4 regions of the Mesorhizobium sp. M1348 genome follow, and region 3 is predicted to be linked to each of the others. Evidence: predicted binding sites of a transcription regulator. Region 3 holds the regulator's gene; each other region holds the start of a gene.
The links. Region 3 encodes LexA, which represses DNA repair genes until DNA is damaged. Its sites were predicted from a motif close to TGTTCNNNNTGTGTTCNG; they were not measured.
Positions count from the first base shown of each region.

Region 1: the regulator LexA is predicted to act here: its motif matches at 4,038-4,055, upstream of parE (DNA topoisomerase IV subunit B).
Region 2: the regulator LexA is predicted to act here: its motif matches at 3,970-3,987, upstream of dinB (DNA polymerase IV).
Region 4: the regulator LexA is predicted to act here: its motif matches at 3,145-3,162, upstream of NKH13_RS16545 (ImuA family protein).

Region 1 is NZ_JAMYLH010000018.1:110,228-116,228, reverse strand. Features, by position in the region: gene gcvP (aminomethyl-transferring glycine dehydrogenase) at 1-2,610, shown strand, start outside; gene NKH13_RS25045 (GGDEF domain-containing protein) at 2,682-3,851, opposite strand; gene parE (DNA topoisomerase IV subunit B) at 4,126-6,001, shown strand, end outside.
Region 2 is NZ_JAMYLH010000022.1:53,647-59,647, forward strand. Features, by position in the region: gene NKH13_RS26765 (sulfite oxidase) at 1-232, opposite strand, end outside; gene NKH13_RS26770 (hypothetical protein) at 483-662, shown strand; gene NKH13_RS26775 (hypothetical protein) at 748-966, opposite strand; gene NKH13_RS26780 (FAD-dependent oxidoreductase) at 1,130-2,650, shown strand; gene dinB (DNA polymerase IV) at 2,676-3,917, opposite strand; gene ybiA (riboflavin biosynthesis intermediates N-glycosidase) at 4,048-4,596, opposite strand; gene NKH13_RS26795 (GNAT family N-acetyltransferase) at 4,697-5,155, opposite strand; gene NKH13_RS26800 (hypothetical protein) at 5,227-5,595, opposite strand; gene NKH13_RS26805 (hypothetical protein) at 5,779-6,001, shown strand, end outside.
Region 3 is NZ_JAMYLH010000034.1:14,626-20,626, forward strand. Features, by position in the region: gene NKH13_RS31095 (ComEC/Rec2 family competence protein) at 84-2,549, shown strand; gene lexA (transcriptional repressor LexA) at 2,543-3,277, opposite strand; partial or broken gene kynU (kynureninase) at 3,727-4,974, shown strand; gene NKH13_RS31110 (hormone-sensitive lipase) at 5,072-5,902, shown strand; gene NKH13_RS31115 (molybdopterin molybdotransferase MoeA) at 5,910-6,001, opposite strand, start outside.
Region 4 is NZ_JAMYLH010000008.1:176,494-182,494, forward strand. Features, by position in the region: gene NKH13_RS16525 (DUF4153 domain-containing protein) at 1-921, opposite strand, end outside; gene NKH13_RS16530 (HpcH/HpaI aldolase/citrate lyase family protein) at 1,200-2,081, shown strand; gene NKH13_RS16535 (DUF1737 domain-containing protein) at 2,109-2,315, shown strand; gene NKH13_RS16540 (metallopeptidase family protein) at 2,579-3,001, opposite strand; gene NKH13_RS16545 (ImuA family protein) at 3,186-4,259, shown strand; gene NKH13_RS16550 (DUF6504 family protein) at 4,201-5,679, shown strand; gene NKH13_RS16555 (error-prone DNA polymerase) at 5,676-6,001, shown strand, end outside.

The DNA of each region.
Region 1 (6,001 bases), on a different contig from region 3:
ACGATGGCAAAGAACACGGTGCTGAAGAGCTTCATCGGTGCCGGCTATCATGGCGTCCATGTGCCGCCGGTGATCCAGCGCAACCTGTTCGAGAACCCGGCCTGGTATACGGCTTACACGCCGTACCAAGCCGAGATCAGCCAGGGCCGGCTGGAAATGCTGTTCAACTTCCAGACGCTGGTGACAGAACTGACTGGCCTGCCGGTGGCATCGGCCTCGCTGCTCGACGAAGCGACGGCGGTGGCCGAAGCTGTCGGCATTGCGCTGCGCCATCATCGCGACAAGCGCACCAAGGTGGCACTGGCCGGCACGCCGCACCCCCAGACGCTGGACGTCGTGCGCACCCGCGCCGAGCCGCTCGGCATCGAGGTGGACGGCGAGGTGATCGACGACAATACCGCCGCTCTGCTGGTCTCCTGGCCCGATACATTCGGCGTCTATGGCGACCACAAGGCAGCGATCGACAAGGCCCGCGCGGCCGGCGCGTTGGTCGTCTTCATTGCCGACCCGCTTGGCCTGACGCTGACCGAGGCGCCGGCCAGGCTTGGCGCCGACATCGCCGTTGGCCCGATGCAGCGTTTTGGCGTGCCGATGGGCTTTGGCGGGCCGCACGCCGCCTATTGCGCCGTGTCCGACAGGTTGACGCGGCTGATGCCCGGCCGGCTCGTTGGCCAGTCGACGGACAGCAAGGGCCGTCCCGGATATCGCCTGGCTTTGCAGACACGCGAACAGCATATCCGCCGCGACAAGGCGACCTCCAATATCTGCACCGCACAGGCGCTGCTCGCCAACATGGCGACGGCCTATGCGATCTGGCATGGCCCTGCCGGGCTGCAAGCGATTGCCGGCCGCGTCCACACACTGGCCAACCGCCTGGCTGCCTGCCTCCAGGCAGCAGGCGTTTCGGTGCTCGGCGAAAGCCGCTTCGACACGGTGACCGTGGAAGTGAAGGGCAGAGCCGGCGCGATTGCCGCCGCCGCAGAAAAGACCGGCCGGCTGCTGCGCGTCATCGACGCCGACCATGTCGGCATCAGCTTCGACGAGACCTCCACCGAAGCCGATCTGGAGGCAATCGCAGTACTTTTCGGTGCCAAGGCCGGCGTTGCCGCCGGCAGTTCCATGCCAGGAAAACCGCGCGGCAAGGAGTTCCTCACTCAGCCCGTCTTCCGCGAAAACCACTCGGAAACCGACATGATGCGCTTCCTGCGCCGGCTGGCCGACAAGGACCTGGCGCTTGACCGCGCCATGATCCCACTCGGCTCCTGCACCATGAAGCTCAACGCCGCCGCCGAAATGATGCCGGTGAGTTGGCCTGATGTCGCCAACCTGCATCCCTTCGCGCCGGCAAACCATTCGATAGGCTATCGCGCCATGATCGACGAGCTGGAAGGCTGGCTGGCGGAGATCACCGGCTTCGACGCGGTGACCCTGCAGCCCAATGCCGGCAGCCAGGGCGAATATGCCGGGCTGCTCGCCATTCGCGGCTATCATCTGTCGCGCGGCGAAGGCCATCGCACCGTCTGCCTGATCCCGTCCTCGGCGCATGGCACCAACCCGGCAAGCGCGGCCATGGCCGGCATGAGCGTCGTCGTCGTGCGCTGCACCGAAGACGGCAATATCGACATGGACGACCTGCAGGCCAAGGCGGCCGAGCATGCGCAAGACCTCGCGGCGCTGATGTTCACCTATCCTTCGACGCACGGCGTCTTCGAGGAAGGCGCGCGCGACCTCTGCGCCCTTGTCCACAGCCATGGCGGCCAGGTCTATTTCGACGGCGCCAATCTCAACGCGCTGGTCGGCCTCGCCCGTCCCGGCGATATCGGCGCCGACGTCTGCCACATGAACCTGCACAAGACTTTCTGCATCCCTCATGGCGGCGGCGGCCCCGGCGTCGGCCCGATCGGCGTCAAGGCGCATCTGGAGCCATATCTGCCCGGCCACGTCACCGAAGGCTCGGCCCATGCCGTGGCGGCGGCACCGTTCGGCAGTGCCTCGATCCTGCCGATCACCTGGATGTATATCCGCATGATGGGCGCTTCCGGCCTGAAGCAGGCGACCGAGACGGCGATCATCTCCGCCAACTATGTGGCGACGCGGCTTGGCGAGCATTTCCCCCTGCTTTACAAGGGGCGCAACGGACGCGTTGCGCATGAATGCATCCTCGACACCCGCGTGCTCAAGGACAGCGCCGGCATCAGCGTCGACGATATCGCCAAGCGGCTGATCGACTATGGCTTTCACGCGCCGACCATGTCGTTCCCGGTGGCCGGCACACTGATGGTCGAGCCGACCGAATCCGAGCCCAAGCGCGAGCTGGATCGTTTCTGCGAGGCCATGATCGCCATAGCCGGCGAGGCAGCCAAGGTGGCGAAGGGCGAATGGCCCTTGGCCGACAATCCTCTGGTCAATGCGCCACACACCGCCGCCGAGGCATTGGCCGGCCAGTGGACCCATCCCTATTCGCGTCTGGAGGCGGCCTACCCCGCCGGGGATGCCGATACGGCGGCAAAATACTGGCCGCCGGTGTCACGCATCAACAACGTCGCCGGCGACCGCAACCTGGTCTGCTCCTGCCCGCCGCTGTCGGAATATCTGGGTGCGGCGGAATAGACCATGATCCCGAAAAGTGGAATCCGGTTTTCGGACAAGATCATGGTCTAACAAGAAGATAGAAGCTTCAATCAGGCAGAACGCAAGGCCGGCCCGTCGGACTTGCTCGCCCGGTCCCGGGCGACGACGCGATTTCGCCCGGCGCGCTTTGCCGCATAGAGTGCTGCGTCGGCTTCGGCCAGCACATCGTCGAGACCGGTGCCGCTTGTTCCGCCAAAGCCGATGCCGCCACTGACTGTGCTTCGCAACGGACCAAGCTGGGTGGCCACGACTTCCGTGCCGAAGGCGACGCTGATCTTGCTCGCAACATCATAGGCCTTCTCTTCCGTCATCCGCGACATGACGAGGACGAATTCCTCGCCGCCCAGTCGGAAGGCGTCGACGCCGGTTCTGGCGTATTTCCTGATGACCCCTGCGAAGCGGCGCAGGACCTGATCGCCGACCGGGTGACCGAATACGTCGTTCGTCCTCTTGAAATGGTCGAGATCGAACATGGCGACGGACATGAACGGACCGAAGACCCGCTCGCCGTAGAGTGCCGTCAACGCCCGCCGATTCATCAGCCCGGTCAATGGATCGGTCATCGTCTCGGCCTTAAGTTCGATCTGCGCCTGCAAATGGTGCAGGGAGAGCGTCAATGCGCCGAGCCCGGTCATGCAGGCGACGGCCACGACGGAATTCACCCGCTCGGCCCAATTGTCCGGTGCTACACCGAGCACCCATTGGCCCTTGACCAGCAGGACCGCGCCGCAAAGTCCGAACGACAGCGCACAGACGCCGCTCAGGAACGAGACGACCAGCAATATCCGGCGATCGTGACCACCCTCAATCCAGAACATCGCCCCGATGAGCGAGAGCAGCGCCGTTACCGTCGCGTAGGTGACAATAAAGCCGACACCATCAAACCCGAGATACGTCGCGCCCGCGCAAACAGCCATCGCAACCAAGGTCGGCAAGATGGCTCGCCTGTAGTCGCCTATGCTGAGATATTGCATGGCCGACAGGCAGATAATCAGGAAGCCGAGGCTGAGAAGCACAAGCACGATCTGGCAAAGCCAGGCGCTTGGATCCCTGGTGTAATGCCAGAACAACACTACATGTGCGACGAGCACGAGAATGCCGCACGCCACCGTCAGCACAAAGCGTGCCTGTGGCGCGGTGAACCAGATCGCAAACATGGTGATGCTAAGGCACGTGCCCGACAGCGCCGCCGCGAGCAGGAGCGAACTGTAATCCAACATGCTTAAGCGACAGCCTCATGAGGGTTCCGCTGCATTCTAGATCAGCGACAGTCCGCAAATACCGTTTTTTCAGCCAATCTTCCGGCGTAACCTTCGGACAGGGTTTACAAAACGTCGATGCTCCAGGCTTCGACCCCATTTCCGCCGCTTGGTTGTCGAATGGTTTTGCAGTAAGAGGCTCTATCCTCGAACGTAACAGGAACCTCCGTCGCCTGCCCGCGAAAAGCGTGGCAGTATCGGGTGGTGATTCGCAGCATCGGAATCCAGAACCAGCATGGACGACAACAACGATCTTTTTGCCAATTTGGGCAAGCAGCCGCAACCGGCTCGCGCCGCCGCGCGCCCAGCCGACCCGCTGGTGCAGGCGGCGAAGCGGCCGGCGGCCCGTGACGCCAGCGAGAGCTACAGTGCCGCCGACATCGAGGTGCTGGAGGGCCTGGAGCCGGTGCGCCGCCGCCCGGGCATGTACATTGGCGGCACCGACGACAAGGCGATGCACCATCTGTTTGCCGAGGTCATCGACAATTCGATGGACGAGGCGGTCGCCGGCCATGCGACCTTCATCGATGTCGAGCTTTCCGCCGATGGGTACCTGTCCGTTACCGACAATGGCCGCGGCATCCCGGTCGATCCGCACCCGAAATTCAAGAAGCCGGCGCTCGAACTCATCATGACGACGCTGCATTCAGGCGGCAAGTTCGACAGCAAGGTTTACGAGACGTCCGGCGGCCTGCACGGTGTCGGCGTTTCCGTCGTCAACGCGCTGTCCGACCATCTCGAGGTCGAGGTCGCGCTGGGAAGGAAACTTTATCGGCAAAAGTTCTCGCGCGGCATTCCTGTGACCGGCCTGGAGCAGCTCGGCGAGGTGCACAACCGGCGCGGCACGAAGATCCGCTTCCATCCAGACGAGCAGATTTTCGGCAAGGGCGCGGCTTTTGAGCCGGCGCGGCTCTACCGCATGGCGCGGTCAAAGGCGTATCTGTTCGGCGGTGTCGAAATCCGCTGGACCTGCGATCCCTCGCTGATCAAGGAAAAGGACACGACGCCGGCCAAGGCAGAATTCCATTTTCCGGGCGGCCTCAAGGACTATTTGAAAGCCTCGCTCGGCGACGAATTCCAGGTGACCCGTGAAATGTTCGCCGGCAAGAGCGAGAAGCAGGGCGGCCACGGTTCGCTCGAATGGGCGGTGACCTGGTTCGGCGGCGACGGTTTTATCAATTCCTATTGCAACACCATCCCGACCGCGGAGGGCGGCACGCATGAGGCCGGGTTCCGCAACGTTCTGACGCGCGGCTTGCGTGCCTATGCCGATTTGGTCGGCAACAAGCGCGCCTCGATCGTCACTTCCGAGGATGTGATGATCTCGGCGGCGGGCATGCTGTCGGTGTTCATCCGCGAACCGGAATTCGTCGGCCAGACCAAGGACAGGCTGGCGACGATCGAGGCGATCCGCATCGTCGAAAGCGCCATCCGCGACCCGTTCGACCACTGGCTGGCCGACAATCCGCAGGAAGCTTCGAAACTGCTCGAATGGGTGATCGCGCGTGCCGACGAGCGGGTGCGCCGCCGCCAGGAAAAGGAAGTGTCGCGCAAGAGTGCTGTGCGCAAGCTGCGCCTGCCCGGCAAGCTCGCCGACTGCACGCAGAATGCCGCCGCCGGTGCCGAACTTTTCATCGTCGAGGGCGATTCGGCCGGTGGCTCGGCGAAGCAGGCGCGCGACCGCGCCAGCCAGGCGGTGCTGCCGCTGCGCGGCAAGATCCTCAATGTCGCCAGCGCCGGCAGCGACAAACTTGCCGGCAACCAGCAGATATCCGACCTCATCCAGGCCCTGGGCTGCGGCACGCGCTCGAGATATCGCGACGAGGACCTGCGTTACGACCGGGTCATCATCATGACCGATGCCGACGTCGACGGCGCCCATATCGCCTCGCTGCTGATCACCTTTTTCTACCAGGAGATGCCAAGCCTGATCCGCGGCGGCCATCTCTATCTGGCGGTGCCGCCGCTTTATTCGATCCGGCAAGGCGGCAAGGTCGCCTATGCCCGCAACGACGCGCACAAGGACGAACTCCTGCGCACCGAATTCACCGGGCGCGGCAAGGTCGAAATCGGCCGCTTCAAAGGGCTGGGCGAAATGATGGCTGCCCAGC
Region 2 (6,001 bases), on a different contig from region 3:
TGCTGAAGAACTTGTCGTTTGGCGTTATCCAGCTGTCCAAATCCTCCCAGACAAGCTGCTTCTGGATACCCACCGGATCGGGATTTTTGGTCGGCTGATCCAGCCACGGAATAACTTCCTCGCTCGGCCGTGTTGGAAAAGCGTAAGCCCGACGCGAGGTATAGAGAGCAGCAATTGCGGCAAGAGCCGCGCTTCCTTGAACAAGAAGTTCTCTGCGCTGAAAATCAGGCATGTTGTTTACCTCCCAGTTGATCCGGAACAGGCTGCAACGTGCCTTAGGCCGTAGCCTGATCACGGATAGGCGACACAATGTGAGGTCTGCCCATCCGGAAGTATCCGCATAGGTCAGACAATCACCGACGCAAGTCAGGCATGTGAAGCGTTGGACGAAACTCTGGCTCGCGTTTCGCATGCCAAGAGTGCGCCTTTGAGAAGGAAGTGTCCACAACTTGGACGGGACATGATGATGATTGCAGCATTCCATGCCGATTTCCGGTCCTGCCAAATCGTTGCTGCTCGGATCGCTGCCGAACGCCCGCTTCTGGGTCATTTCGGGACCTTCGCGGGTGCTGGTCGAAAAGGTGTTTCCTGTCGGCCAGTGGGTTGGCCGGGCGGCCGGCATCGCCCTGATCGCCTGGGGCAGCGCAACGCTTTTGGTCTGACGACCAGGGCCGCCTCGAATGTCGCGTTTGCAGGAAACGATCCCTCCTGACGCAAAGTGTATCGCACTGCCCCGGCCAGGCCGGCTCACAACTCCTTTTCGGCCAGTTCGCGAAAGGCGTCGGGAACCGACCGCCGTAGTCCGAGCGCGACCGAGGCGTAGCCGACCGCCTCCCAGCCGAAGCGGTCGCGGATCTTGTCGACGGCGCGATCTGCGGTCCAGCGCGCCGCGCCATTCCTGGTGCCGGGGCCGCGGCGGTCGTCGTCGAGCCCGAGCGGCAATTCCAGATGCAGGCCCGGCTGCATTTCCAGGTGGTGGAGGGCTGAGGGGCCGGAAACATATCCGAGCTCCGCTCTGGGTTTTCCCCTCGGCCGTCCCGGACGACACTGAGCACCATGGCGTCAAAGGTCCCGAGGAACTTTGAACCCTCGCGTCCGTTTACCGGCTATCGCGTCTGGAAGTTCCGCCATGAATGTCAGCGATGAAAGGACTGTATCGCTTTGGGCGGCAACCGAAGTCGCGCCTGAGGCGGTTCCGCTCGAGCGGAGTGAACAGGTCGATGTCGTGGTCGTCGGATCTGGCATTGCCGGACTGTCGGTCGCCTACGAACTGGCCATCGCCGGGCAAAAGGTGGCGGTGCTCGATCGCGGCCGGATCGGAAGCGGCATGACGGCCCGCACCACCGCGCATCTGTCATCGATCTGCGACGACTACTTTTCGGAACTGATCAAATTGCGCGGCGAGGAACTGGCGCGAATTTACTACCGAAGCCAGTCGGCCGCTATCGACCGTATCCAATCGATCCAGGAGGTGGAGGGCATCACATGTGATTTCCGCCGCCTCGACGGCTTCCTGTTTCCGGCGTCAGGCAGAAAGGAATCCGTCATCGAGCGGGAACTGGACGCCGCCCGGAAAATCGGTGTCGACGTCGAGAAAACCGCAGGCGTGCCGTTTGCAGGCTTTTCGGATGCGCCCGTCCTTCGCTACGCCAATCAGGCGACATTTCACCCGCTCAAATATCTCCGCGGGCTCGCTGCTGGCATTCGCGCGCGCGGCGGCGCGCTTTATGCGGAGACCATCGTCGACAAGGTCGAGGAGACCGACGGCGGCGTCCGCGTAAGCACGGTCTCGGGCTTTACCGTGTCTGCCAGATCGGCCGTTGTCGCCACCAATTCGCCGATCAACGATCGGGTCGCGCTCCACACCAAGCAAGCGCCATATCGGACCTACGCGATGTCGTTCGAGATCGCGCGCAACGTTTTGCCGGATGCACTCTATTGGGACACGCTGGATCCCTATCACTACGTTCGCCTGCAGCCTGGTGAAGGCAAAACCGACTTTCTGATCGTCGGTGGTGAGGACCACAAGACAGGGCAGGCCGACGATGCCGACGACCGCTTCGCGGCCTTGGCGGACTGGATCAAAGGGTTGGTGCCCGATATCGGCACCGAGGCCAATCGATGGTCCGGGCAGGTAATGGAGACCGTCGACTATGCCGGCTTCATCGGCCGCAATCCCGGCGACCGGCGTGTCTTCGTGGCTACCGGCGATTCCGGTCAGGGCATCACCCATGGAGTTGTTGCCGGCCAACTGATTTCCGACCTGATCCTGAAGGGGGAAAGCCCTTGGCGGGAACTTTACGAACCCTCCCGCAAGACGGCACGCGCGATTGGCGACTATCTGGCGGAGAATGCGACAACGATCAGGAGTTTTGCCGAGTATGTCGCTCCTGGCGAAATCGATTCCGCCGATAAGCTGCGGCCGGGAGAGGGCGCCATCGTCCGCGAGGGACTTACCAAAGTGGCGGCTTTCCGCGATGAGGACGGCACGCTCCACAAGCGCTCGGCCTCATGCACCCATGCCGGCTGCCATGTCCATTGGAACTCGTTGGAACGCTGCTGGGACTGTCCCTGCCACGGCTCGCATTTTGCCGTCGACGGCACGGCCTTGAACGGGCCGGCCGTATCGCCCCTGGCTCCTGTCGGATAGTCTTCTTTCGCCCCGGCCGCACAACTCACAGCTCCTTCTCGGCCAGCTCCCGAAACGCGTCGGGAACCGACCGCCGTAGTCCGAGCGCGACCGAGGCGTAGCCGACTGCCTCCCAGCCGAAGCGGTCCCGGATCTTGTCGACGGCGCGATCTGCGGTCCAGCGCGCCGCGCCCTTCCTGGTGCCGGGGCGGCGGCGGTCGTCGTCGAGCCCGAGCGGCAGTTCCAGTTGCAGGCCGGCATGCTGCTCCAGATGCGATACGGCGATCGCCAGCAGCGAGATGGTCTTTTCATGCGGATGATCGATAAGCACCTTGCGCACCAGCGCCTCGGCGATCTCGGCCAGCATGGCGGTTGCCGATATCGGCTGGTCGAGCGTGATCGAGCGCGTCACCGATCGCAAATCGGCAAAGCGGACGCGAACCGTGACGGTGCGGCCGGGCCGGGATTTCGCCCGCAACCTCGTGGCGACCCTGTCGGCCAGATGCAGCAAAGCGGGTACGAAGACGTCCTCGTCGGCCGGTTTTCGGCCAAGCGCCGATTGCGCGCCGGCCGATCGCGCGCGGCGCTGCGTCTCGAGCTTGCGCGGATCGCGGTTCCACGCCAGCGCGTTGAGTTTTTCTCCGGCCGCCGGCCCGAGCAGGCGCTCCAGCGCGCCACTGTTGGTCTTGGCCAGCTCGCCGATGGTGTTGACGCCGATGCCGGCCAGCCGCTCCCTGGTGACCGGGCCGACGCCCCACATCAGCTCGACCGGCAGGTGGTGCAGGAACTCCAGCTCGTGGCGCGGATCGACCACCACCAGCCCGTCGGGCTTTGCGACCTGTGAGGCGATCTTGGCCAGATGCTTGGTGCGGGCTACGCCGACCGAGATCGGCAAGCCGAGCTCGGCCCGCACGCGGCGGCGGATCTTGCTGGCGATCTCGGCCGGCGAGCCGAACAGATGGGTGCAGCCGGCGACGTCGGCAAAGGCCTCGTCAATGGAAATCCGCTCGACCACCGGCGTGAAATCGCCGAGCACCTTGATGGCCGCATCGCCCAGCCGCTGATAGTCCTTGAAATGGCCGCCGACGAAAATGAGTTGCGGGCAGAGTTCCCGCGCTCGCCGTCCCGGCATGCCGCCGCGCACGCCGAACGCCTTGGCTTCATAGGATGCGGCAAGCACTACCCCGCCGCCGACGGCAATCGGCTTGCCGCGCAAGGCCGGGTCGAGCAATTGTTCGACCGAGGCATAGAAGGCATCCAGATCCGCGTGGAGGATGTTGGCTTCCATCCGGCCCGTTCGCCCGCGGCGGTTCGAACGCCGCATTGTCTCGAGTTGTGATGAGAACATAAAGAGAACATCGCCGGCGGATTGTCAAGCAGCGCGGAGGCTGCCGCAGATGACGAGAGGGCGGCAATGTTCAGCCGCGCAGCCGATCGCGGGCCTGCATCAGCGCGAATCCCAACAGGTTCTCGCCGCGCCACAGCAGCGGGTTCACCGCCCTCTCGTCATCCGCCGCAAGGCCGATGCCCCACACCCGGTCGACGGGGCTCGCCTCGACCAGCACCCGGTCATGCGTCGACAGCAGATATTCGCGCAGCGCCGCGTTCTGGCGGAACTTCTGAAAGCTCCCTTCGGTGACGATGCGATATTTGTCGGCATCCCATTTGGTGCCATCGAAGCCGCTCACCTGGCGGCCAAGTTGCTTTGCCTGCTTGGGGCTCGCCGCCTCGAGGATTTGTGTTGCCGTCTGAGCATCACCGAACAGGCGTGCCTTCTCGGCCATCATCCAGTGTTCGGCAGTCGGATAGCTCAGACCATCGACGGTAAAGGGCGCATGCCACCACTGGCTGAAGCACGACGTGGTTATGCGGCCGTCCTTGGACGGCTGATGGCCCCAGAAGAACAGGAACTTCTGCCGGGGCTTTGCGCGAAAGGTTTTTTCAAGCCAGGTTCGGTCGTAAATCATCGAGCGGATGGAGCAGGGCGAAAGGTCGGCTTGTCAATGCTCCATCCAGAGTGGGGTAGCGAAGATGAGCGGTCGGCGCTGAATTCGATGAAATGCTGATCTACAGCGCCATCTTGTAGCCGAGATGACTGGCGGTGAAACCGAGGCGCTCGTAAAAAGCGTGCGCCTCCCGTCGACCTTTGTCCGTGGTGAGCTGGACGAAGCTGCAATTGCGCGAACGGCACGTTTCAATCGCCCATTCGATCATCAGCTTGCCGACCCCGCGGGACCGCCTTTGCCGGGCGATGCGAACGCCTTCGATCTGGCCGCGCCAGGTGCCTTTCCTCGAAATGCCTGGAAGGAAGCTGAGCTGCAGCGTTCCGACCACTTGCCCGGCGTCGACGGCGACGGCCAGCAACTGGTTGGGATCGGCATCGATTGCGCTGAAAGCATCGAGATAGCATGGCGCAAGCGGCGTGGACGGGTCTTCCCGGTCTGCGCCGAGCACATCGTCGGCAAGCATTGCAACGATCGCCGGCAGGTCAGGCGCCTGGGCACGACGGAATTCGATCTCGCTCATCGCGCGGAGACATACGGCGCAGTGTTGGCGATCGCAATATCCGTTTTGACTTGCAAGGGAGGCGCGCGTCTTCAGGCGGCCTCGAGCGCCCAGAGACGATGGCCGTAGCGGCGGAAGAAGCGGGCGAAGAGGCGTTGTTGCCTGGCGCGGGCGAGGTCGGCGGCGCGCCTTTCCTGCCGCCAGCGCGGCATGTTGCGGAACATCGACAGGAAGCGGGCGGCGTCATCGAGTGCTTCCTCGGCTGACTGTGCCGGGCGGATCGCCGCCAGGAACAGAGCGCGGCTCGGCTTCATCTGATCAATCGCCGCCTTGCGCTGGCGATGACCCTGGCGTGCCTTGCGGATGCCGTGCTGGCGGATGGCCGCGAAAGCGGCAAGCATAGCCGGGCTGTCGCCGCTATAGCCGCAGGCATGGGCGAACTGGGCTGGGTCCATCGTCATTCCCTTGCTGCCGGCCGGCTGCGGTTCTGTTGCTCGCGCCGATTCCAGTCCGCACCAGGTATAAGCATAACTCAAATAATCGAACAAGCGAAACTTTCATGTTGGTGTAAGCGGAACCGACTCGACTCCGCTTGGAAAACCGATAATGATGCGAACAAAGCAGGAACAACGATGGGGATGGCCATGGCATTGGCAGGCAAGGAAGCGACGATCGCCGATGTTGTCTCGATTGCCGTCGAGTGCATCGACTGCGGACGCAACAGGTGGTGGAAGCCGGCCGAGCTCAAGCGGCATGGGGTGATGCCGGAGACACCGCTGGCCGCACTTTCGGGGCGCCTGATCTGCAAGGCCTGCCGGGCCGACGGCCTGCCGGGCGCCGCGGTCTCGATCCAGGCCGCCTTCATCG
Region 3 (6,001 bases):
GGGCGAAGGAAGTGGGTTTGCGGACTTTCGCGCATTGCGCGTTCATGTAGCATAGGAGGTCGAGGGCGCAAGGGGCAGACCCGATGGCTGTGCGAGGCCGTGGTGCGGGCGAGGGCGAGGACGCTGGTAGCGGCGTCAGCGAACGCTTGCTGTTTGCCGCTCCCCTGCCTGTCCTGCCGACACCGGCATTGCTGCCCGCTCCGCGCTTCGATGCTCCGTCGCTGCCGGCCAGCGACCCTGCAACGGTTCCCGTGCCCGCGGTCGAGTCCATCGTGCGCCTACGCCGGCGTTTCCGCCTTCCGTCACCGTCCCGTATCCGCAACAGCGTAACCTCGGCGGCCGGCCTGGAACTCGACCGCGGCGTCGCCTTCCTGCTGGTGCCGGTGTTCCTCGCATGCGGGGTGGTCGTGTATTTCGCGATGGCGGCCGAGCTGGCCTTCCCACAGCCGATAGCTATCGTCGCCTTGGCAGCCCTTTGTGCGGTCGTCTCGCGGTCATGGCCCAGGACGCGCCTGTGCTTCATGGTGGCGTTGCTCTGCGCGCTTGGCGTGCTTGCCGCCAAGTTCGAGACCTGGCGTGTCGGGACGCATATGCTCGGTTCCGAAATCTCGACGCGGCTGACCGGTCGCGTCGTATCGTACGAGCCCATGGCGAGCGGCCGCATCAGGCTGACGATCGATGTGATCTCAACCGCCAGGCCGACACTGCGCTACATGCCGGAACGGGTCCGCGTTTCGGCGATGAAGATACCGGCTGAGCTGACCGCCGGTTCCGAGATCGCCGGCTATGTGCGGCTGCTGCCGCCGACCGGGCCGGTGCGGCCCGACAGCTATGATTTCTCCTTCGACAGCTATTTCGCCGGTATCGGCGGCAGCGGCTTTTTTCTCGGCAATCCGAAAGTCGTGTCGTCGGGCAGCATGCCGCTTGCCGCGCGGCTTTCTTCCGCGATCGAAGACGCGCGCGAATCCATCGCCGACCATATCCGCAGCCGCATCGGCGGCGCCGAGGGCGAGATTGCTGCTGCGCTAATCGTCGGCGTGCGCGCCGGCATTCCCGAGGAGATCAACGAAGCGATGCGGCGCACAGGCATCTACCACATCATCTCCATCTCGGGGCTGCATATGGCGTTGGTCGCCGGCACCATCATGGCGCTGCTACGCGGCGCCTTTGCGCTGTTTCCCGATTTCTCATCGCGACGGCCGGTCAAGAAATATGCCGCGGCCGCCGCGCTTTTTTCGATTGCGGCCTACCTCGTCTTTTCCGGCATTGTGGTAGCGGCCGAACGCAGCTTCATCATGCTGGCGGTGATGCTTATCGCCGTGCTGTTCGACCGGACCGCGCTCACCATGCGCAACCTGGCGATCTCGGCCATCGCCGTCATTCTGGTGTCGCCGCACGAGGTGGTCGGTCCGAGCTTCCAGATGTCCTTCGCCGCGACGGCGGCCCTTGTCGGCGCCTATGCAGGCTGGTCTGATTACCGCGCCGGCAGGGCCACCACGCCGCCGCCCCGGCGGTCGCCGCTACGCTTTGCCACTCGAAAGGTCCTGCTGGGCATGGGCGGCCTGGCGATGACCTCGATCATTGCAGGGAGCGCCACGGCGCTTTTCGCCATATGGCATTTCCAGCGCGTGGCGCCGCTCAGCCTGTTCGCCAATCTGGCCATCATGCCTATCGTCTCACTGGTCGTCATGCCCTTCGCCGTCCTCAGTGCGCTGGCGATGCCGTTCGGCGCGGATGGGCCTTTCCTCTACGTGATGGGCAAGGGGCTGACGGCGATGATCGCCCTGTCCGGGTGGATCTCCGAGCGCTCGCCGATCGATGCGGTCGGGCTGATTTCGCTGAGATCCGTCCTTTTGGTGACGATCGCCCTCGTCATTGCCAGCATGGCGACGACCTGGTTGCGGCTCGCGGCACTTCCTTTTGCGCTCGCCGGCTTGCTAACGACAACGCAGACGCGCGTACCCGATGTATTGATCTCGGAGGACGCACGGCTGGTCGCGCTGCCGATCGGCAGCGGTGAACTCGCGGTCAACCGGGCACGCCCGAATGAGTTCACCATCGACAACTGGAAACGCGCGCTCACATCAGAGGCTATCGTCGCGCCGGAAACACCTGGAAAGAACGATCCGCAATTCGACATTGCCGATCCGGCCGACCTACCGCCGGGCATGCCGTTCATTTGCACGGACGGCCTCTGCCTCGCCAGGCATCCATCCGGCGCGATCATCGCGCAAGCCAAGGACCGCGATACTGCACGGCCAGCCTGCGCCTTTGCCAGCTTGATCGTCATCGACGACGCCACCGCCCATAATCCCTGCTACTACGACCGGCTGGTCCTCGTCGTCACCAAACGGCAACTGGCGCGCGCGGGAAGTGCGGCCGTCTATTTCGATCCACAAGCGGCAACACGCGCCGAAATCCGCTTTGCCGTCGAAAAATCATACCGGCCCTGGCACGTGCAGCGGAAATTTTCACGCGCGGCGCGGGGCCTGCCGCCATACCGCAGGGCCGACAAACCCAAAGCCGGCGCCAAGGGCGGAGCTCAGTAGCGGCGGATCAGTCCGACGAGCTTGCCTTGCACCTTGACCCTGTCTGGTCCGAAGATGCGCGTCTCGTAGGCCGGATTGGCGGCTTCCAGGGCGATCGAGGCGCCCTTGCGGCGGAACCGCTTCAGCGTCGCTTCCTCCTCGTCGACCAGTGCCACCACGATCTCACCGGGGCTCGCCGTATCGGCATTGCGGATGATCACCGTGTCGCCGTCGAAAATGCCAGCCTCGATCATCGAATCGCCTTTGACCTCGAGCGCATAATGCTCGCCGCCCATGATCATATCCGGCGGCACCGAAATCGAATGCGTCTGGTGCTGGATGGCGTCGATCGGCACACCGGCGGCGATGCGGCCCATCACCGGGATCGAAACGGCGGCGACGACATCGTCGTCATTGCCGGCTGCAGGGACGCGCGACGATGTCGGCTTGCCCTGCCGAGGGGCACCTTGCCCAAGACTGCCCTGGATGACACTCGGCGAGAACTTGCGTGCCGCATTGAGGCCGGGGGCGATCGAGTCAGGCAGGCGCAGCACCTCCAGCGCACGGGCCCGGTTGGGCAAACGGCGAATGAAGCCGCGCTCCTCCAGCGCCGTTATCAGCCGATGGATTCCCGATTTGGAAGCCAGGTCGAGCGCTTCCTTCATCTCGTCGAAGGAGGGCGGAATACCGCTTTCCTTCAACCTTTCGTGGATGAACATAAGCAGTTCGTGTTGTTTGCGTGTCAGCATAGCGACCCCCAACAGAATCAGAAAAACAAACCCAGAACAAACACTATCTGTTCCAGTTGTGTTCCGCAACTGTTTAAAGTTTAATGAATGCGTTAAGGCTCGGGAAACAAACCACGCCCCTACCGGAATGCCGCATTTTCACCCGCCGCGAGCCTCATCGCCTTGATTCTGCTGTCGTTTGCGCCCTTCTGGCTTCCTAGAAGGCGCCACTGGCATCGGCCGTCGGTCGGCAAAAGGGCACGGAATTGAACCCGTATCGACTGTGCGGTTTGGTCAATGCACCGTGAACGAAACGAACTCAAAACGCCAACCTCGGGTTAACTCCGGGTTTCCACCGCCTGGTCAGGCTGCTTCTCGCTGGTGGAGCCTTGCTGCGCGCTACCCGGTAATGGAAGAACAGTCGATGCGTGTCCGGCGTTGCGTTGAATCTTTGGGGGAGCAGGCAAATCATGACAGGAATTCCCGATCTCGCGGCCATAAAGGCGATGGATGCCGCAGATCCGCTGCGCGCGATGCGCGACCGTTTTGTGTTGCCGCAAGGAGTGATCTATCTCGACGGCAATTCGCTAGGAGCTGCTTCACGTGCCGCTTTCGATGAACTGTACAAGGCCGCGACCGAGGAATGGTCGCATGATCTCATCCGCGCATGGAACACGGCCGGCTGGTTCAACATGCCGCTTGAACTTGGCGACCAGCTCGGGCGCCTGATCGGTGCCGCGACCGGCCAGACGGTGGTCTGCGACACGACGTCGGTCAACATCTACAAGCTGCTGCACGCCGCCATGGCCATGCGTCCGCAGCGGCGGGTCATCGTCGCCGAGGGCGATAGCTTTCCGACAGACCTTTACATGGCTGAAGGTGTGGTTTCGACGCGAAAAGATACGCTGCTGCGCCTCTCGGGGGTCGACGCGCCGACCATCGAAGAGCTGATCGACGAACGCACTGCCGTGGTGCTGGTCAACCACGTCAACTACAAGTCGGGCGAACTGCGCGACATGCCGGGGCTGACGCGCGGGGCCCAGGAGGCCGGGGCGATGATCGTCTGGGATCTCTGCCACACCGCCGGCGCGATGCCAGTCGAGCTCGACAAGGCAAACGCCGATTTTGCCGTTGGCTGCACCTACAAATATCTGAATGGCGGACCGGGCGCGCCTGCCTTCATCTATGCGGCTGAGCGGCATCTTGCCGACATCCAGCAGCCGCTCACCGGCTGGTGGGGCCATGCACGGCCCTTCGCCTTCGAGCCAGGCTATGCGGCCGGCACCGGCATCCGCCGGTTTCTGTGCGGCACGCAGCCGGTCCTGTCGATGCGCACGCTGAAGGGCGCGCTCGACATCTGGAACGATGTCGACATGACGGCGGTGCGCAAGAAGAGCATCGCGCTGGCCGATCTGTTCATCGAGCTTGTCGAGGCAAGGTGCGGCGCTTACGGGCTAACGCTCGAAAGCACGCGCGACGCGGAAAAACGCGGCAGCCAGATTTCATTCATGCACGAGCATGGCTACCAGATCATGCGCGCGCTGATTGAACGTGGCGTGATCGGCGATTTTCGCGCGCCATCCACCATGCGGTTCGGCTTCACCCCGCTCTATGTCGGCTATGCCGATGTCTGACAGGCCGTCGAAGTGCTTGAGGACATTCTGCGCACCGGTGCGTGGAAGGATGCGCGCTTCGCCATCAAGGCGGCTGTCACTTGAGATTGATGCGAGAGCTGGAATCGTGAGGCTGGCGACGACGCGCCGAGCGATGCTTACGGCTACGTTGCAAGGCCATATTGCCAGGGGAGGGCGCAGGGTGTTCGAACGTCACATTGCCGATTGGGACAACGCCTATACCAACGGCGCCAACATAGCCGGCAGCGATCGCTGGCCGGCGGCCTGGATCGAGCCCGCGCGGGTTTTCCGCAACGTGCTTTCGACCGAGGGCAGGGCGCGGCTCGACATGGCCTATGGCGATAACCCACGCAACCGGCTCGATCTTTTCCTGCCGGCCATCAAGCCCAAGGGACTCGTGGTGTTCGTTCATGGCGGCTATTGGATGGCATTCGACAAGAGTTTCTGGTCGCATCTTGCCACTGGCCCTGTTGATCGCGGCTATGCGGTGGCGATGCCGTCCTACACTCTCTGTCCGCAGATACGCATTGGCGGCATCGTCAAAGAAGTCGGCGCGGCGATCGGCAAGGCGGCGGCGATGGTCGCAGGGCCGCTGATGCTGACCGGACACTCGGCCGGCGGCCATCTTGTTAGCCGGATGGTTACGGCGACGACGCCGCTGGCGCCCGAAGTGGTCCGGCGCGTTCGTCATGTGCTGTCGATCTCGGGGGTGCATGATTTGCGCCCGATCATGCGCACCGGCATGAACGAGACGCTGGCGATCGATGAGGCCGAGGCGCAGGCCGAAAGTCCGGTGCTGCTGCGCCCGATGGACAAGGCCCGCCTGACCTGCTGGGCCGGCGGCGGCGAGCGCGCCGAATTCCTGCGCCAGAGCGCGTTGCTGGCCAACATCTGGATCGGCCTGGGTGCCGCGACCAGCTCGGTGGTCGAGCCTGACCGGCATCATTTCAACATCATCGACGGTTTGGCCGATCCAGACCATCCGCTGACCCGGACCTTGATCTCGGAGTGAGGCAGGTTCAGCGTAGCATCAGCACGTCGCAGAGGGAGCCCGCCGCCGCGGCGGGCGCGAACGGCGCGCGGACGATCAGCCCGTTGGCATCGGCCAGCA
Region 4 (6,001 bases), on a different contig from region 3:
CAGCGCCGCCAGCACGAAGCCGGCCGCCAATAGCGCCGTGACGATCAGCGGATAGGCGCCGCGATGCGCGTAGGCGGCATAGGTCAGCCCGTCGGGAAGCGCGATACCGCCCCACAGATAGGTGGCGTCGAGTGCGCTCTGCACCGCGAACAGGATGTTGAAGACGACAAGCGCGCGGAGAATAGCGGCCTTGCCGAAGATGATGTCCTCGATGGTGGTCCTGGTGGCCGGCGTCGCCGGTGCGCTTGCTGGGGACACGCTGCGGCGGCGGAGAAAGCGCGGCAGGCGCGGCCGCAGAAGGGCCCAGACGCCGGCAAGCACGAACAGCCAGAAGGCGAGACGTGGCAGCTGGATGAGGTCGAGCAGTGCCATCAGGTCGATCAGCGAGAACCAATATTCGATGACCGGATTGGCGGCGCCGAACAAGGCGAGGAACACCGCGCCGAGGCTCAGCGGCATGACCCAGACGGCGATCGCCGCAAGGCGCACGCGCCGCCGGCCAAGCCGCCGCGCCGCCTTGCGGCAGCGGAAGAAATCCAGGACCAGCCGAAATGGCGTTGCTAGCAGGAACAGCGAAAGTTGGCCGGCAATGCGGGCAAGGCCGGACCGCAACCGTCCGGCCAGTGAAAGCGCGAAGATGGCCGCCGCCGCCAGCGCGATCGAGACGGACAGTGCGCTGACATTTTCCACAAGCGGCAGCAGCGCCATAATCAGCGCAACCGGCTTGAACCAGAACCTGCCATCGTTGAAGATGCCGAGAGGATGGAGAGCCATGCTCGCCGCGGCAATCGCAACGCCGAACAGGAAAAGTGTGATGCCGGCCGGTTGGCCATAGAAGAAGAAATCAGCCAACGCGACGAGCAGGACGGCAACGCCGAAGCGGCTGCAATAGCTCGGCGCCGCCGAGAGGAATACTGTCATGATCGGGCTTTCTCGGCGGCTTTGATGCGGCCGGTGGGCAGGGATTTGCGGACGAAAGGGAGGAGGTTTGCCGAAGTCTGGGGCGGATCGACGAGCCACCAGCTTTCGCGGCGAAGCCGGTACGGCAGGGACCAACGGGAGTTCGTTTGCTCTTGCATGCCGCCCCTGTCGCATTCTGTCGGGTGGCAAGCGGGGCGGAGACGAGGAGATTTTCCGAAATTGCGTGCAGTTTTTATGCACGGCTTGCCTCGGCCGGTTGCAGGCGGCATAGATCGGAGATGACTGCCGAACCCTCCCGCCCGCGCCGCTCGGTGCTTTACGTCCCGGCTTCGAACGACAAGGCACTGGCCAAAATCCCGTCGCTGGCCTGCGATGCCGTCGTCATCGATCTTGAGGACGCCGTCGCCCCGGCCGACAAGCCTTCCGCGCGCGAAAAGCTGGCGGGGATTTTCGCCGGCCGTTCCGACCGGCGCTGCGAGATGGTCGTGCGCATCAACGCGCTGTCGAGCGAATGGGGCGCCGACGATCTGCTGGCCGCGGCAAGATGCACGCCCGGCGCCATCCTGCTGCCCAAGGTCGACACGCCGCGCGACATTCTCGAGGCAGGCGACGTGCTCGACGACAATTTTATCCCCGACGAAGTCAAGCTGTGGGCGATGATCGAGACGCCCAAGGCGCTGCTCAACATCGGGCCGATCGCCGAGCTCGGCCGCGACCCGGCCTCTCGACTGGTTTGTTTCGTTGCCGGAACGAACGACCTGGTCAAGGACACGGGCATTCTCGCCACGCCCGACCGGCGCTATCTTGTGCCGTGGCTGATGCAAATGGTGCTCGCGGCGCGTGCCGGCGGCCTCGACCTGCTCGATGGCGTCTTCAATGATTTTCGCGATATGGACGGCTTTGCGCGCCAGTGCACGGAAGCGGCCGCGATGGGTTTTGACGGCAAGTCGCTGATCCATCCGGCGCAGATCGAAGCCGCGAACCGCGCCTTTGCGCCGACGCCTGAAGCATTGGCCGAGGCGCGCACAGTCAAGGAAGCCTTCGCGCTCGCCGAAAATACCGGCAAGGCGGTAGTTGCGCTGAACGGCAAGATGGTCGAGCGGCTGCATCTGGCGCAGGCCGAAAAACTGCTGGCGAAGGCCGCCGCTGTTCGCGCATGATTATCGTAACTGACGACAGGATTGAAAATGAAACTCTACCGCTTTTTGTCCGGCCCGGACGACGCCAGCTTCTGCCACAAGGTGACGGCGGCGCTCAACACGGGCTGGCATCTGTTCGGTTCGCCGACCTATGCCTATGACAAGGAGGCCAAGACCATGCGCTGCGGCCAGGCGGTGGTGAAGGACGTCGAGGGCCAGGAATACGGCCCCGACACCAAGCTCAGCGACTGGTAGACTTAGATTCAGGTCAGGCCGCGCCGGAGTCGAAGACGGGCGCGAAGCGACCAGACTGGGTGGTTTCCGAGAACCGGAGCGGAGCGTACTTTTGGGTACGTGAGCCCGCGCATGATTCCGAAATCGAGATCGATTTCGGAAAGGTCATGCGCAAAATCAAAGTTCTACAGCGTCCTTTGCGCGCCCAATAGGGCGCGCGGCGCTGTAGGTAAGCGCAGGAAGCCGCCGTTCGCAGGCCGGCATCACCTGAATATCAGCACATCCTACTCCGCTGCCTCTTCGATCTTCTCCATATCGTCGTCCGACAGGCCGAAATGGTGGCCGATCTCGTGGATCAGCACGTGGGTGACGATGTCGCCCAGCGTTTCCTCGTTCTCGGCCCAGTAGTCGAGGATGGCGCGGCGGTAGAGCGTGATGCGGTTCGGGCCTTCGCCGGTCTGCGGATTCCAGCGCTCGGCGATGCCGCGCCCCTCGAACAGGCCGAGCAGGTCGAAGGGCGTTTCCAGAGAAAGGTCGTCCATGATCTCGTCGGTCGGGAATTCGGCGATCTGAATGACGATCTCGCCGGTCAGCTTGCGAAACTCCTCCGGCAGATGGGCATAGGCCTCCAGCGCCAGGAGCTCGATTTCCTCCATCGTTGGCGAAAGCTGGTCGTGCCAGATGCGTGTTTGGTAGATGCGAGCCATGCTTTGTCCTTTGATCCCGGCATATAGGCTTTCGGGCCGGACTCGGCAAATGGCCGGGCTGGAGTGCCCGTGTCATGCCCCCACTACAGGAATAAATTCCCCATGACTCCGCTTGACTCTTCGGGCGGCCTCTGGAATCTATAGGGAACATAACAGGAACAATTGTGAGTGGAAGCTGACCGTCATGGCGACAAGCGCCGTGGCGCGGGAGACTGTTTTTGCCCTGCGCCGCCAGATCGCGAAAATCGAAGGGACCTTGCCCGAGCGCCTGGAGGCGCCGGCCGGTTCGTCGTTTGACGCGGATGTCCCTCGTCAGAGTCTGACACCCTCTCGGCATCCGACACCCGCTCGGAATCTGACGATTGTCCGGCGCGGTCTTGCCGTGGCGCCGCCCGATGCGTTTTTGCGCACCGGCGCCGAGCGCCTCGATGCTGCGCTGAGCGGCGGCCTGCCGAAAGCGGCGCTGAGCGAGTTTCATGGCGCCGCGACCCGCGATGCCGGGGCCGTCGCCGGTTTTGTCTTGTCGCTCGTCAGCCTGATCCTCAGCCAGGGGCCGCGACTGCCGGTGCTGTGGATCGGCACATCCGAGGTTTTCCGCGAGGCCGGCTTTCCCTATGCCAGGGGGCTTCATGCCTTCTTCGGCATCGAGCCGGAGCAATTGCTGTTTTCCGAGGCGCCAAGGCTGCTCGATGCGCTGTGGGTCGCCGAGGAGGCTGCCAGGATGACGGCGCTGGCCGCCGTCATCCTCGAAATCCGCGGCAGCCCGCAGCGGCTTGACCTCACCGCGACGCGGCGGCTGCACGCCCGGGCGCAGAGTGCCGGCCGGCCGCTGTTCCTGCTGCGCCAGGCCGGCGAGCCCGAGCCGACGGCAGCGCCCGTCCGCCTCATCCTGTCGGCGGCACCGGCGGCAACGCGTAAGACGCTTGCCGGGCCGCTCGCCGGCTCGATCGGCCGGCCCGCCTTCACCGTCGCCATCGGCAAGAGCCGCACGGCCTTGCCCGGAAAATTCACACTGGAGTGGAACCCCGATGAACGCATATTCGAAGAAAGACGGGGCGAGCAAGGAAGGTCTCAGGAATGGGCCCCAGAACGGCCAAAGAATCCTATCCCTGTGGTTTCCGCATCTCGCCGCCGAGAGGATCCTGCGGCAGCGTCTGGGGCGGTCCTGGCGTTCCCGGCCGTCGGATCACCTGCCGCTGGTGATCAGCCATCGCCAAGGGAACACCCAGCGCATCGCCGCCCTCGACGAACGGGCTGAGACACTTAATCTGAAGCGCGGCATGGGCATAGCCGATGCGCGCGCCATGCATCCCTCGATCGACATCGTGGAGGCCGATCCGGAGGCCGACCGGCGCCTTCTCGAAGGCCTCGCCGACTGGTGCGACCGCTATACCCCGCTGGTGGCGCTCGACGGGACCGACGGCCTCTATCTCGACGTCACCGGCTGCACCCATCTTTTCGGCGGCGAACGCTCGATGCTGGACGATATCCTGTCGCGTTTTTTCCATCAGGGCTTCGATGTCCGCGCCGGGCTTGCCGCCACGCCTGGTGCTGCCTGGGCGGCGGCGCGGTTTGCCGGCGACCGCATCGTTCCCGATGGTGAGGAGGAAGCGCTTCTCGCGCCCTTGCCGTTGGCGGCGCTGCGCATCGGCCCGGAGGTCCGCGCCAGCCTCGAAAGCGTCGGCCTGCGCACGGCGGGCGCCGTCATGGCGGCACCGCGCGCGCCGCTGGCCCGCCGCTTCGGCGCATCGCTGCTCTTGCGCCTCGACCAGGCGCTTGGCCGCCTCGAGGAGGCCGTGTCGCCGCGCCTGCCGGTGGCACCGCTTTCGGTCGAGCGTCACCTTGCCGAGCCGATCATGCTGACCGAGGACATCGAGCGGCTGACAGGCATGCTGGCAACCACCTTGAAGAGCGACCTCGAGCGTCGCGGCGAGGGCGCGAGGCGGCTGGCGCTGCTGCTTTTCCGCGTCGATGGCGGCGTCAGCCGCATCGCCGTCGGCACCTCGCGGCCTCTGCGCGAGCCGCGGCTGATCCAGAAATTGTTCCACGAAAGGCTTGCCGCGCTCGAACAGGATATCGACGCCGGCTATGGCTTCGACCTCGTGCGCCTTTCGGTGCTGACCGCCGCCGCCTTCGACATGCAGCAGGCAGACCTTGCCGGCGAGACGAGCGACGACGGTGCCGATATCGCGCTTTTTGCCGACCGCATTCGCGCCCGGCTCGGCGAAGGCGCGGTCTTGAAGCCGGTCGCCGTCGAGAGCCATTTGCCGGAGCGCGCCGTCGCCACCCTTCCCTTCACGGAGGCGCCGCAGAGAAGCTCGCCGCCGAAGCAGCCCGACAAGGCGAAGGACGCTCCCACGACCGTCTTCCAGCCGGAACGGCCGATCCGGCTTTTCCGTTCGCCCGAGCCGATCGAGGTGCCGGCCACCGAAATGCCGGAAGGCCCGCCTTTGAACTTCCGCTGGCGGCGCGCGCTCTATCGGGTCGCGCGCGCCGAAGGGCCGGAGCGCATCGCGCCGGAATGGTGGCGAGGGGCGGCGGGACGAGAAGATGAGCCGACCCGGGATTATTTCCGCATCGAGGATGCCGATGGCCGCCGTTACTGGCTCTATCGCCAGGGCCTCTACGGCGCCTCGCAGCCTTCGCCGCGCTGGTTCATGCATGGGGTCTTCGCATGAATGCGCTGACGGCCATCCCCTATGCCGAATTCGGCATCCAGTCGAACTTCTCGTTCCTGCGCGGCGCCTCGAAACCGGAGGAGCTGGTGGTCGCGGCAAAATTCATGGGATTTTCGGCGATCGGGCTCGCCGACCGCAACACGGTGGCGGGCGTTGTGCGCGCCTGGCAGCAGGCCAAAGTGGAAGGTGTTTCCTATCATCCCGGCTGCCGCCTGGTGTTTTGCGACGGCACGCCGGACATCCTCGCCTACCCGCGGGACCGCAAGGGCTGGGGTCATCTCTGCCGCATGCTGACGCAGGCCAATCTGCGTGACGAAAACGA